DNA from 3 places in the Streptomyces sp. NPDC088707 genome. Region 3 is predicted to be linked to each of the others. Evidence: riboswitches for the same ligand, from Rfam matches in the RefSeq annotation. Region 3 holds a riboswitch; each other region holds the start of a gene.
What was found. Region 3 has a riboswitch for thiamine pyrophosphate ahead of thiC (phosphomethylpyrimidine synthase ThiC). Riboswitches for the same ligand answer to the same signal wherever they lie in the genome.
Positions count from the first base shown of each region.

Region 1: it holds a riboswitch for thiamine pyrophosphate, as region 3 does, so the genes downstream of both, ACIP84_RS33665 (thiamine ABC transporter substrate binding subunit) here and thiC (phosphomethylpyrimidine synthase ThiC) in region 3, are expected to answer to the same signal.
Region 2: it holds a riboswitch for thiamine pyrophosphate, as region 3 does, so the genes downstream of both, thiO (glycine oxidase ThiO) here and thiC (phosphomethylpyrimidine synthase ThiC) in region 3, are expected to answer to the same signal.

Region 1 is NZ_JBIVLV010000014.1:113,977-118,176, reverse strand. Features, by position in the region: gene ACIP84_RS33670 (ABC transporter permease) at 1-1,292, opposite strand, end outside; gene ACIP84_RS33665 (thiamine ABC transporter substrate binding subunit) at 1,331-2,443, opposite strand; TPP riboswitch at 2,526-2,636, opposite strand; gene rlmN (23S rRNA (adenine(2503)-C(2))-methyltransferase RlmN) at 2,666-3,772, opposite strand; gene ACIP84_RS33655 (MFS transporter) at 3,820-4,200, opposite strand, start outside.
Region 2 is NZ_JBIVLV010000005.1:200,080-204,279, forward strand. Features, by position in the region: gene pknB (Stk1 family PASTA domain-containing Ser/Thr kinase) at 1-259, opposite strand, end outside; gene ACIP84_RS17380 (thiazole synthase) at 465-1,259, opposite strand; gene thiS (sulfur carrier protein ThiS) at 1,265-1,465, opposite strand; gene thiO (glycine oxidase ThiO) at 1,462-2,748, opposite strand; TPP riboswitch at 2,746-2,859, opposite strand; gene ACIP84_RS17395 (NAD(P)/FAD-dependent oxidoreductase) at 2,941-4,176, shown strand.
Region 3 is NZ_JBIVLV010000003.1:485,687-489,886, forward strand. Features, by position in the region: gene ACIP84_RS13010 (IclR family transcriptional regulator) at 1-226, shown strand, start outside; gene ACIP84_RS13015 (SsgA family sporulation/cell division regulator) at 365-808, shown strand; gene ACIP84_RS13020 (YibE/F family protein) at 908-2,362, opposite strand; TPP riboswitch at 2,434-2,580, shown strand; gene thiC (phosphomethylpyrimidine synthase ThiC) at 2,574-4,200, shown strand, end outside.

The DNA.
Region 1 (4,200 bases), on a different contig from region 3:
CGCTCGTCCACCGCCCGGAGCACCGGCAGCATCGTCCGTACGACGAAGGGCACACCGACCAGCGCCTGCGCCAGCGGTACCAGGATCCAGCTGGCCCGCAGGTCGAACGGCGGTTCGTCGAGCGTGATGAGGAACCCGAAGCCGACGGTCACGGCCGACACTCCGAGCGGCAGCATGAGCAGCGCGTCGAAGCCCCGGACGAGCCGCCCGGCGCGTCTGGTCAGCGCGGCCGCGGCGAGCCCGCCGATGGCGAGGGCGATCAGGGTGGCCACGACGGCGTAGCGCAGCGAGTTCCCGATCGTGTCGAGCAGCGGCACGAGGAAGGTGCCGGAGGGGTCGGGGGTCCGCAGGGCCCGGTAGTAGTCGAGCCCGTAGCCGTGGGAGGTGGCGAAGGACCGCTCGACGAGCACCCCGAGCGGCAGCACGATCAGCAGGGCGACGGAGAGCAGGACGGCCGCGAACAGCGCCCACTGGCCGACGCCCCGGGGACGCCGGGCCGTCTCCTCGGGCGCCGTCATCCGCAGCGCGGTCTCCCGGCGGCGGACCGTCCGGGCGTGCACGGCGAGGACGACGCCGACGGCGGCGAACTGCACCATCGTGAGGACGGCCGCCGTCGTCAGGTCGAAGCGGACGACGGTCTGCCGGTAGATCTCCGTCTCCAGGGTGGAGTACGTGGATCCGCCCAGGATCTGCACGACGGCGAAGGAGCTCGCGGTGAACAGGAAGACCATCAGCGCCGCCGCCGCGACCGACGGGGCGAGCGCCGGCAGGGTCACCGTCCGCCACGCCCTCCAGCGGGACGCGCCGAGGACCCGGGCCGCCTCCTCCTGCCGAGGGTCGAGCTGCGCCCACAGGCCCCCGACGGTCCGGACGACCACGGCGTAGTTGAAGAACACATGGGCGATCAGGATCGCCCAGACCGTGGTGTCGAGCCGTACGCCCCACAGCTCGTCCAGGAGCCCGCCGCGACCGACGAGCGCCAGGAAGGCCGTACCGACCATGACGGTCGGCATCACGAAGGGCACGGTGACGACCGCGCGCAGCAGCCCCTTCCCGCGGAACTCGAAGCGCGCGAAGACGTATGCGCCGGGCAGCGCGATCAGCAGGGTGAGACCGGTGGAGGCGAGCGCCTGCCAGAGCGTGAACCACAGGACGTCGAGGATCTCCGGCCGGCTCAGCGTCTCGCCGAACCGGCCGAACTGCCACACGCCGTCGACGCGCAGCCCGCGCTCGACGATCGAGACGACGGGCCAGGCGAAGAAGAGCGCGAAGAAGGCGACGGGCGCGACCATCAGGCCGAGCCGCGCCGCGCTTCCCCGGCGGTCGGGGACTACTTCAGAACGAGCGACGACCACTGCTGGATCCACGGGTCACGCTTCTCGGCGATCTTCTCCGGCGTCATCGTCTCCGGCTTGTCGACGACCACGCCGTGCTGGGTGAACAGCTCGGGCAGGGCCGCGTCCTTCGCCACCGGGTTGACGAACATCTGGAGCGGCATGTCCTCCTGGAACTTCTTGGAGATCAGGAAGTCGATCAGCGCCTTGCCGCCCTCGGGGTTCTTCGCGCCGTTCAGCAGACCAGCGAACTCGATCTGCCGGAAGCAGGTGCCGGTGGAGACCCCGGTGGGGGCCACCTTCGGCTGCGGCTCGCCGTAGAGCACCTCGACCGGCGGGCTGGAGGCGTACGACACGACGAGCGGACGGTCGCCCTTGGCCTGCTTGCCGCCGGCCGAGCCGGAGAACTCCTGGTTGTAGGCGAGCTCCCAGCTGTCGACGGTCTTCACGCCGTTGGCCTTGAGCTTCGTCCAGTAGTCCTGCCAGCCCTCGTCCCCGTACTTCGCGGCCGTACCGAGGAGGAAGCCGAGGCCCGGGGAGGACCGCTCGGGGTTCTCGACGACGAGCAGGTTCTTGTACGCGGGCTTCGCCAGGTCGTCGAAGGTCACCGGCGGCGCCAGCTTCCTGTCGGCGAAGTACGACTTGTCGTAGTTGACGCAGATGTCACCGGAGTCGATCGGCGTGACCCGCCGCTGCTCCTTGTCGAGCTGGTACGCGGCCGGGAGGCGGTCGAGGCCCTTCGCCGCGTACGGCACGAAGATGCCGTTGTCGAGGGCGCGGGACAGCAGGGTGTTGTCGACGCCGAAGAAGACGTCGCCCTGCGGGGAGCCCTTGGTCAGGATCTCCTTGTTGACGGCCTCGCCCGCGTCGCCGCTCTTCAGCACCTTGACGGTGAAGCCGGTCTGCTTGGTGAACTCGGCCAGCACCTCCTTGGAGGCGTTGAACGAGTCGTGACTCACGAGGGTCACGGTCTTCGGCGCCGGGGCGCCGGACTTGCCGGCGGCCTCGCGGACGTCGTCCGTGCCGCAGGCGGCAAGGGTGGTGACGCCCAGCGCCGCGACGAGCGCGGCGGCGGCGGCCTTCTTGATGCTCACCGGAGTGGTGCTCACTGAGATTCCTCCTGGGTATGACCAGGAAGAGACGCGGCCCTGCCCACGACCGGCGGACCGGACGCGGGCAGGGCGCAACAGCTTGAGTTAACGACCGAACTTCCTACCCAGAATGACCTGGGCAAGGTTCAGAGGGTCTGCGGTCCTACGGTGACCGCACTCTCAGCGCTGTGGCGCTCCCCTGTCGGAATATGGAGATGTGTTCGACCTCAGAGTACAAGGTCAGCGCTCGGCGGCCGCCAGCTGTCCACAGGCACCGTCGATCTCCTGGCCGCGGGTGTCCCGCACGGTCACCGGCACGCCGTGGCGGGCGATGGCCTCGACGAAGGCCTTCTCGTCCTCCGGACGCGACGCCGTCCACTTCGAACCCGGCGTCGGGTTCAGCGGGATCAGGTTGACGTGCACCCGACGCCCCTTGAGCAGCCGGCCCAGCAGGTCACCGCGCCACGCCTGGTCGTTGATGTCCCGGATGAGCGCGTACTCGATGGAGATCCGGCGGCCGGACTTCTCCGCGTACTCCCAGGCGGCGTCCAGGACCTCACGCACCTTCCAGCGCGTGTTGACCGGCACCAGGGTGTCCCGGAGCTCGTCGTCCGGGGCGTGCAGCGAGACCGCGAGCCGGCACTTGAAGCCCTCGTCGGCGAACCGCAGCATCGCGGGCACGAGCCCGACGGTGGAGACGGTGATCCCGCGCTGCGAGAGCCCGAGGCCGTCCGGCTCGGGGTCGGTGAGGCGCCGGACGGCACCGACGACCCGCTTGTAGTTCGCGAGCGGCTCGCCCATGCCCATGAACACGATGTTGGAGAGCCGCGCCGGTCCCCCGGGCACCTCCCCGTCCCGCAGCGACCGCATGCCGTCCACGATCTGGTGCACGATCTCGGCGGTCGACAGGTTCCGGTCGAGCCCGGCCTGCCCCGTCGCGCAGAACGGGCAGTTCATCCCGCAGCCGGCCTGCGAGGAGATGCACATGGTCACCCGGTCCGGGTAGCGCATGAGCACCGACTCGACGAGCGTGCCGTCGTGCAGCCGCCACAGGGTCTTGCGGGTGGTGTCGTCGTCGCACGAGATGTGCCGCACCACGGACATCAGATCGGGAAGCAGCTCCCCGGCCAGCTTCTCCCGCGAGGCGGCCGGAATGTCCGTCCACTCGGCGGGATCGTGCGCGTACCGCGCGAAGTAGTGGGTGGACAGCTGCTTGGCGCGGAACGGCTTCTCGCCGATCGCGGCGACGGCCTCCTTCCGCTCGGCAGGCGTGAGGTCGGCCAGGTGCCGCGGCGGCTTCTTGGCTCCGCGGGGGGCGACGAAAGTGAGTTCTCCGGGCTTGGGCATGGTGGTACCAGTGTCGCAGACGCGCGCCCGTGGCCCGGTTCGCCGTTTCAGGGGGTGGGGGCCCGGGGCTGGGTCCGGGGGATGCGGTGGGTGAAGAAGAGCGCGACGACGGACGCGCCGGCCAGGATCGCGAGGGCTGCCTTCAGGCCGTCCAGCCGGGCGGCCTCGTTCGCCTCCAGGGCGGCCTCGGACACCGCCTCGCTGGTGCCCGCCTCGTCGAGGGCGGTCGTCAGCTGGGCGTCCGAGAGGAACGGGACGCCGCTCTGGAGCTCGACGACCGCCTGGCTCTTCACCTCGGCCGGGATGGCCGGGTTCCGCTCCACGGCACCCAGGAACGACGAGGTGAGCGCGGCGATCATCAGGGAGCCCGCGAGCGCCGTGCCCATCGAGGAGCCGAGGTTGGTGACGGCGTTCTGGATGCCTCCGAC
Region 2 (4,200 bases), on a different contig from region 3:
CGGCGCCCTGGTCGAAGACCCCGACGACGTTGGGGTGCGAGAGGCGGGCGACGGACTTGGCCTCGCGGATGAAGCGCTCGACGAACGCGGCGTCGGTGGCGAGGGCGGGGTGCATCACCTTGAGCGCGAGGACCCGGTCGAGGCGGGTGTCCACGGCCCGGTAGACGGTGGCCATCCCGCCGACGGCGATGCGCGCGTCGACGCGGTAGCGGCCGTCGAGCAGCCGCCCGACGAGGGGGTCCTGAAGGGTCGTGTCCACGGCGTCGAGTCTACGAGGGGGCGGGTGGGGGGTCGGCCGTGCGCCCCCGACTGCGACCCACCTGTGACGAGCCCCGCACGACCCGGGGCCGCGCCGGGCCCGCCGCGCCCTGACCCGCAGGTGGGCGCCGGACTGCGGGACGCTGCCCACACGCGCGGGGGCCGCTGCCCGTGTGGAGGTGGAGGCGCGGGCACGGCCCCGGGGGTCAGAAGGCGGGGCGCTCCGGATCCAGGGCGGGGCGGCCTTCCCTCGGGGACGACGCCTCCGCGAAGTGCCGCCGGGGGATCCGCCCCGCCCGGTGGGCGAGCCGCCCCGCCTCCACCGCGTGCCGCATCGCCGAAGCCATCAGGACCGGCTCCTGCGCGCGGGTCACCGCCGACGCCAGCATCACCGCCGCACACCCCAGCTCCATCGCGAGCGCCGCGTCCGACGCCGTGCCTGCCCCCGCGTCGAGGATCACCGGCACCCCCGCCCGTTCCGCGATCAGCTGGAAGTTGTGCGGGTTGCGGATGCCGAGGCCCGAGCCGATCGGGGAGCCGAGCGGCATGATCGCCGCGCAGCCCACGTCCTCCAGCTTCCGCGCGAGGACCGGGTCGTCGTTGGTGTAGGGGAGGACGGTGAAGCCGTCGTCGACCAGCGTCTCGGCCGCCACGAGGAGCTCCTCCCCGTCGGGCAGCAGCGTCCGCTCGTCGGCGACGACCTCCAGCTTGATCCAGTCGGTGCCGAGCGCCTCGCGGGCCAGGCGGGCGGTGAGGACCGCCTCGCCGGCCGTGAAGCAGCCCGCCGTGTTGGGCAGGACCCGGATGCCGAGCCGTTCCAGGACGGAGAGGACCGAGCCCTGCACGGTCGGGTCCAGGCGCCGCATCGCGACCGTCGTCAGCTCCGTGCCGCTGGCGACCAGCGAGCGCTCCAGGACGTCGAGGCTGGGCGCCCCGCCGGTGCCCATGATGAGCCGCGAGGAGAACTCCGTACCGCCGAGGGTGAACACGTCGTCGGACATCGCGCTCAGCCTCCCTGGACCGCGGTCAGGACTTCCACCCGGTCGCCTTCGCCGAGGAGTGTCGTCTCCCATTCGCCGCGCGGGACGACCGTCTCGTTGAGGGCGGCGGCGACCCCGGAGCGGGCCTGGGTCAGGGTCGCCACGAGGGCGTCGAGGGAGACGGGGCCGGAGAGCACACGGGCCTCTCCGTTCACGGACACGTTCATGCGGGCTGCTCCTGACGTACGGGCGCGGGCGCGGGGGAGAAACGGCGGGGGGTGAAGGGGCGGGCCTCGTCGGGGAGGACCCCCGTGGTGAGCACCGCGGCCATGACGTCGCCGGTGATCGGGGTGAGTAGGACCCCGTTGCGGTAGTGGCCGGTGGCCAGGTGCAGGCCGGGCAGGGCGGTGGGGCCGAGCAGCGGCGCGTTGTCGGGCGACGCGGGGCGCAGACCCGCCCGGGTCTCGGTCAGCGGGAGCTCGGTGAGCCCGGGCACGAGCTCGTGGGCGTCGCGCAGCAGCTCGTACACCCCGCCCGCCGTCACCGTGGTGTCCCAGCCGAGCTCCTCGCTGGTGGCGCCGACGACCAGTTCGCCGTTCTCGCGGGGCACCAGGTAGACGTGGCTGCCGCGGACGACGGCCCGGACCGTCCGGGAGAGGAACGGGGCGTACGGGGCCGGTACGCGCAGCCGCAGCACCTGGCCCTTCACCGGGCGCACCGGCGGAACCACCTCGTCCGGCACGCCCGCGAGACGGCCGCTCAGGCTGCCTGCGGCGAGGACGACCTGGTCGGCCGTCAGTTCCCCGCCCCCGGCGAGCACGACACCGCGCGCCCGGTCCCGTACCACCGTCAGGCTCCGCGCGAGGTCGCGGTGGAAGACCACCCCGGCCCGCTCGCAGGCGACGAGGAGCGCGGCGGCGAGCCGGCGCGGATCGACCTGGTGGTCGCCGTCCACTCGGAGCCCGCCGCGCACTCCCGGGGCCAGCATCGGTTCGAGGCGGCGGCACTCGCGGCCGCTGAGCCACTCCGATGTGAGCCCGCAGCGGGTCTGCAGGGCGTGCAGTTCGCGCAGGTGGGCCCGGTCGTCGGCGTCGAGGGCGACGGCGAGGGTGCCGCAGGCGCGGTGACCGACGTCGTGGCCGGTGGCCTCCTGCAGCTCGGCCACGAACGCGGGATAGCGCGCGGCGGAGGCGAGGTTGAGCCCGAGGAGGGTCTCCTCGCCGTAGTGGAGTTCGGTGACGGCGGCGAGCATCCCGGCCGCGACGCGGGCGGCGCCGCCGCCCGGTGCCGGATCGATCACGGCGGTGCGCAGACCGCGTCGCGCGGCCCGCCAGGCCGTGACCAGGCCGATGATGCCGCCCCCGACGACGAGGACGTCGGCGCCGCGGGCACCGGCGCCGCGGACGGCGGACGGACCCGCTTCGGGCGGACCCGCTTCCGGCGCGGCGGCGTCCGGCACGTCCGCTCCGGACGCGGGGTCCTCGGACACATGGACTTCGGAAGAACGCATGGGCGTCCAGCCCCTCCCTTCGCCGGCATGACCCGGATCAGGTTCGTACGGTCGGAGGCCGTCCCAGCCTCCCTCTCAGCCCGGTGCGTCCGGGCTCCCGCGAGTGCTTTACGCCCGACACACTAGCTTCCGCCTCCGGGGGCCGCAGACCCCTCCCTTCCTGACGATCCGTCAGATGCGTAAGGTGGTCGGGTGAGCGAGCAGAAGCAGGCACAGCAGCACGTCGTGATCGTCGGCGCCGGGATGGCGGGCGTCCAGACCGCCGTCGCCCTGCGCGAACGGGGTTTCACCGGCCCCGTGACCCTCATCGGGGCCGAGCCCCACCAGCCCTACGACCGGCCCCCGCTCTCCAAGGCCGTCCTTCTCGGCAAGGCCGAGGGCTCCGCCTTCGACATCGACTTCGAGGAGCTCGGCGTCGAACTCCGCCTCGGCCTCGACGTCACCGGGCTGCGCGCCGACGACCACGAGATCGACACCGAGGCCGGGCCCGTCGCGTACGACGTCCTGGTCGTCGCCACCGGCGCCCAGCCGATCACCCTGCCCGGCACCGAGGGCGTCCCCGGGGTCCATCTGCTGCGGACCCTCGACGACGCCGTCCGCCTCGGCCCCGTCCTGGAGCGCCGGCACAGCGTCGTGGTCGTCGGAGCCGGCTGGATCGGCGCCGAGTTCGCCACCGCCGCCCGCGAGGCCGGCTGCGCCGTCACCGTCGTCGAGGCGGCCGACCGCCCCCTCGCCGGAGCCCTGCCCGCCGAGGTCACCGCCCCCATGGCCGAGTGGTACGGCGAGAACGGCGCCGAGCTCCTCACCCACGCGCGCGTCCGCACCGTCGAGCCCGGTGCGCCGGGCAGGGTCGTCCTCGCCGACGGCCGCGAGCTGCCCGCCGACGCCGTCGTCGTCGGCATCGGCGCCGTCCCCGCCACCGGATGGCTCACCGGCTCCGGGATCACCCTCGACCCGAGCGGCGCCGTCACCGCCGACGAGCGGCTGCGCACCAGCCTGCCCGATGTGTACGCCGTCGGGGACTGCGCCTCCTTCCCCTCCGTCCGCTACGGGCGGCGCCTCCTCGTCCACCACTGGGACAACGCGCTCCAGGGCCCCCGCACGGTCGCCGCGACGATCACCGGGGCCGGTGCGGAGGCGGACTCCGGGCCGTACGACCCCGTCCCGTACTTCTGGTCCGAGCAGTTCGGCCGCTTCGTCCAGTACGCCGGGCACCACGCGGACGCGGACCGGCTGATCCGGCGCGGCGACCCGGCGGAGAAGAGCTGGTCCGTGCTGTGGCTGCGGGCCGGGGTCCCGGTGGCCCTGCTCGCGGTCGGCCGCCCCCGCGACCTGGCCCAGGGCCGCAAGCTCATCGAGACGGCCACCGCGGTCGACCCCGCCCGCGCGGCGGACCCCTCCGTCCCCCTCAAGGCGGCAGTGGTCTAGGGCCCGACTACCGGCTGTCAGTCC
Region 3 (4,200 bases):
GGAGCGTTTGGGCGGTTTGGGGCGAATGGAGCCCCTGGTGGAACGTCAGGAATATGCGCTCGGCACGGTCTGTGCCGCAATCCCCATCACCGCGGGCTCCACGGCGGCCGCAATGGCCATTTCCCTCCCCCTTCACCAGGAAGAACGGTTGCTCCCAGCTGTCGAGCGACTACGCACAGAGATCGGGAGGCTCTTCAGTTCGCTCGCTTTCTCTATCAGTATCTGAAAAATCACTCCTTGTGATCTGCTAGTGCTTACAGCACGATTGCGTCAAGAGGGCCACGGGGGATCATTCCTGGCCGTTTCGGTCACAGCTTTCAGCAGCTGTGTTCACACAACTGCTTCATCTACTGCGGGGTACATGATGCGAGAGTCGGTTCAGGCCGAGGTCCTGATGAGCTTCCTCGTCTCCGAGGAGCTCTCCTTCAAGATCCCGGTGGAACTCCGATACGAGACCCGGGATCCCTACGCGGTGCGGATGACCTTCCACCTTCCCGGGGACGCGCCTGTGACCTGGGCGTTCGGTAGGGAGCTGCTGCTCGACGGGATCAACCGGCCCAGCGGGGACGGCGATGTGCACATCGCCCCGACAGAGCCCGAGGGCCTCTCGGACGTCTCCATCCGGCTCCAGGTCGGCGGCGATCGCGCCCTGTTCCGGGCGAGCGCACCGCCGCTGGTCGCCTTCCTCGACCGTACGGACAAACTGGTTCCACTCGGCCAGGAACGGACGCTCGGCGACTTCGAGGACAACCTGGAGGCCGCACTGGGCCGGATTCTGGCCGAGGAGAACGCGGGCCCGGCCGCCTGAGCCTGCGGCCGTCCGCGCGTACCGGCTCTGCGCCTGTCCCGCGTACCGGCTCGGCGCGCGTCCCCACGTACCGGCTCGGCGCCTGCCGACCGGTGTACCTCACTTCGCGCGGCGGCGCCGTCCGCCCCGTACCGCCGCGGGCTTCCCGATGTCCGTGCCCGGCCGGCCCTCGGCGCCCTTGCGGTCGGCGGAGACCACCAGGGCCGCGAGCACGGTGGTGAGCGGCACGGCGGCGACCAGACCGATCGACCCGACGAGCGTCCGGACGATCTCCTCGGCGACCAGCTCGCTGTTGGCCACCGTCCCCATGCTGCTCTGCGCGATGGAGAAGAGCAGCAGCAGCGGGAGGGCGGCACCCGCGTAGGCGAGCATCAGCGTGTTCACGACCGAGGCGATGTGGTCGCGGCCGATCCGGATCCCGGCCCGGTACAGCGCGCGCGGCCCCATGCCAGGGTCGGCCTGGTTCAGTTCCCAGACCGCGGACGTCTGGGTGACCGTGACGTCGTCGAGCACACCGAGCGAACCGATGATCACTCCGGCCAGGAGCAGGCCGGACATGTCGATGTCCGGGTACAGGCCGTGGATCAGGCCGGTGTTGTCGTCGGTGTTGCCGCTCAGCGAGGCCCAGCCGATGAACACCGAACCGAGCAGACCGGTCAGCAGCAGGGAGATCAGCGTCCCGAGCACCGCGACCGAGGTACGGGCCGACAGCCCGTGGCACATGTAGAGCGCGATCAGCATGATCGCGCTCGATCCGACCACCGCCACGACCAGGGGGTTCGACCCCTCCAGGATCGCCGGCAGGATGAAGAACGTCAGGATCAGGAAGCTGACGACCAGCGCGATGAGGGCCATCACGCCCTTCATCCGGCCGACGACCACGACCGCGACGGCGAAGATCCCGGCGAGCACGGCCAGCGGGAGCTTCCGGTTCACATCGGTGACCGAGTACTGCAGATCGCGCGGGGCGTCGGGGGCGTACGCCACCACCACGCCCTGACCCTCGTGCAGTTGGCGCGGCGCGTCCGGCTGCACGATCTCGGTGAACGTGCGCCCCTTCTCCGGACCGCTGGTGACCTCGATCGTCGCCTTCGCGCACTCCCCCTGCTGCGCGTTGACCGCCTCGCGTCCCGACGGGGTCGAGGTGTCGCCGGTCGGCGGGACCTGTCCCGCGTTCACGGAGGCGCAGTCCACGTGCTGGACGGCGACCACCTTGCCCTGCTCGGTCTGCCGGTCGAAGCCGACACCGGTGCGCTCGTGCGGCGGGGTGCCACCGGGCCACAGGACCACGAGCCCGACCACGACCGCCGTGGCGAAGGGGATCAGGATCGCGGCGATGACCCTGCGCAGATGCCGGGACACCGGGATGGCGGGCCCGTGGCTGTGGCTGTGCCCGTGGGATCCGTGCGCCGGACCGTGCCCGTGCGATCCGTGGGATCCCTGCGATCCGTGGGACCCGTGCGATCTGTGGGATCCGTGCGCGGAACCGTGCCCGTGAGGGCTGTGATCCTGGTCGTGGCCGTGCGGCTCGGGAGTCTGTTGGGGGGAAGTCACCGACCGATCATCGCAAGAACGGCGGGGGCCCACTGTTCAGCACGCCAGGGATGACGCTAGCGTGGTGGCACCTTTGCACACGCGGGAGCTCGGAGCACCGGGCTGAGAGGGCGCTGATCACCGTACGCGCGTACTGATGTACGTACGGGAGGAGGCTGCGCCGACCGCCGAACCTGTTACCGGGTAATGCCGGCGTAGGGAGATCGGTCTCATGACCATTCAGGATGCACGCACGCCTGCCTCCGAGCAGGACGACACCTCTGCCGACGGCGCCCGCACGCCGGGCTGGCACAAGGGGTACGTCCAGGGCTCGCGCCCCGACCTCAGGGTGCCGGTCCGTCAGGTGCACCTCACCAACGGCAAGGACGTCACGCTGTACGACACGTCCGGCCCGTACACCGACCCCACCGTCGACACCGACGTGCGGCGGGGCCTTCCGCCGCTGCGCGAGAACTGGATCATCGCGCGCGGCGACACCGAGGAGTACGCGGGCCGCCCGGCCCGCCCCGAGGACGACGGCATCAAGCACACCTCGCCGCGCGGCGGGGGACTGAGGAACCTCGACGCGGTCTTCCCCGGCCGGCCGCGTGTGCCGCGCCGCGGCCGCGACGGCCAGGCCGTGACCCAGCTCGCGTACGCCCGCCGGGGGGAGATCACCCCGGAGATGGAGTACGTGGCGATCCGGGAGAACGTCTCCCCCGAGGTCGTACGGGAGGAGATCGCCGCGGGCCGCGCGGTGCTCCCGGCGAACGTCAACCACCCGGAGATCGAGCCGATGATCATCGGCAAGCGGTTCCTGGTGAAGGTCAACGCCAACATCGGCAACTCCGCCGTCACCTCCTCCATCGAGGAGGAGGTGGAGAAGATGACCTGGGCGACCAAGTGGGGCGCCGACACGGTCATGGACCTGTCCACCGGCCGCAACATCCACACCACCCGCGAGTGGGTCCTGCGCAACTCCCCCGTGCCCATCGGCACCGTGCCGCTCTACCAGGCGCTGGAGAAGGTCGACGGCCGCGCCGAGGACCTGACCTGGGAGATCTACAAGGACACGGTCATCGAGCAGGCCGAGCAGGGCGTGGACTACATGACGGTGCACGCCGGCGTACTCCTGCCGTACGTGCCCCTCACCGCGCGCCGCAAGACCGGCATCGTCTCGCGCGGCGGCTCGATCATGGCCGCCTGGTGTCTCGCGCACCACAAGGAGAACTTCCTCTACACGCACTTCGAGGAGCTCTGCGAGATCCTCGCGACGTACGACGTCACGTACTCCCTGGGTGACGGCCTGCGCCCCGGCTCCATCGCGGACGCCAACGACGCGGCGCAGTTCGCGGAGCTGCGCACGCTCGGCGAGCTCAACACGATCGCGAAGCGCCACAACGTGCAGACCATGATCGAGGGCCCGGGCCACGTCCCGATGCACAAGATCAAGGAGAACATCGACCTCCAGCAGGAGATCTGCGAGGAGGCGCCGTTCTACACGCTCGGCCCGCTGACCACGGACGTCGCTCCCGCGTACGACCACATCACCTCCGGCATCGGTGCCGCCATGATCGCCTGGTGGGGCACGGCGATGCTCTGCTACGTGACGCCCAAGGAGCACCTGGGCCTGCCCAACCGCGACGACGTGAAGACCGGTGTCATCACGTACAAGATCGCGGCCCACGCGGCGGACCTCGCCAAGGGGCACCCCGGCGCGCAGGAATGGGACGACGCGCTCTCGGACGCGCGGTTCGAGTTCCGCTGGGAGGACCAGTTCAACCTGGCCCTCGACCCGGACACCGCGCGCGAGTTCCACGACGAGACGCTGCCCGCGGAGCCCGCGAAGACGGCGCACT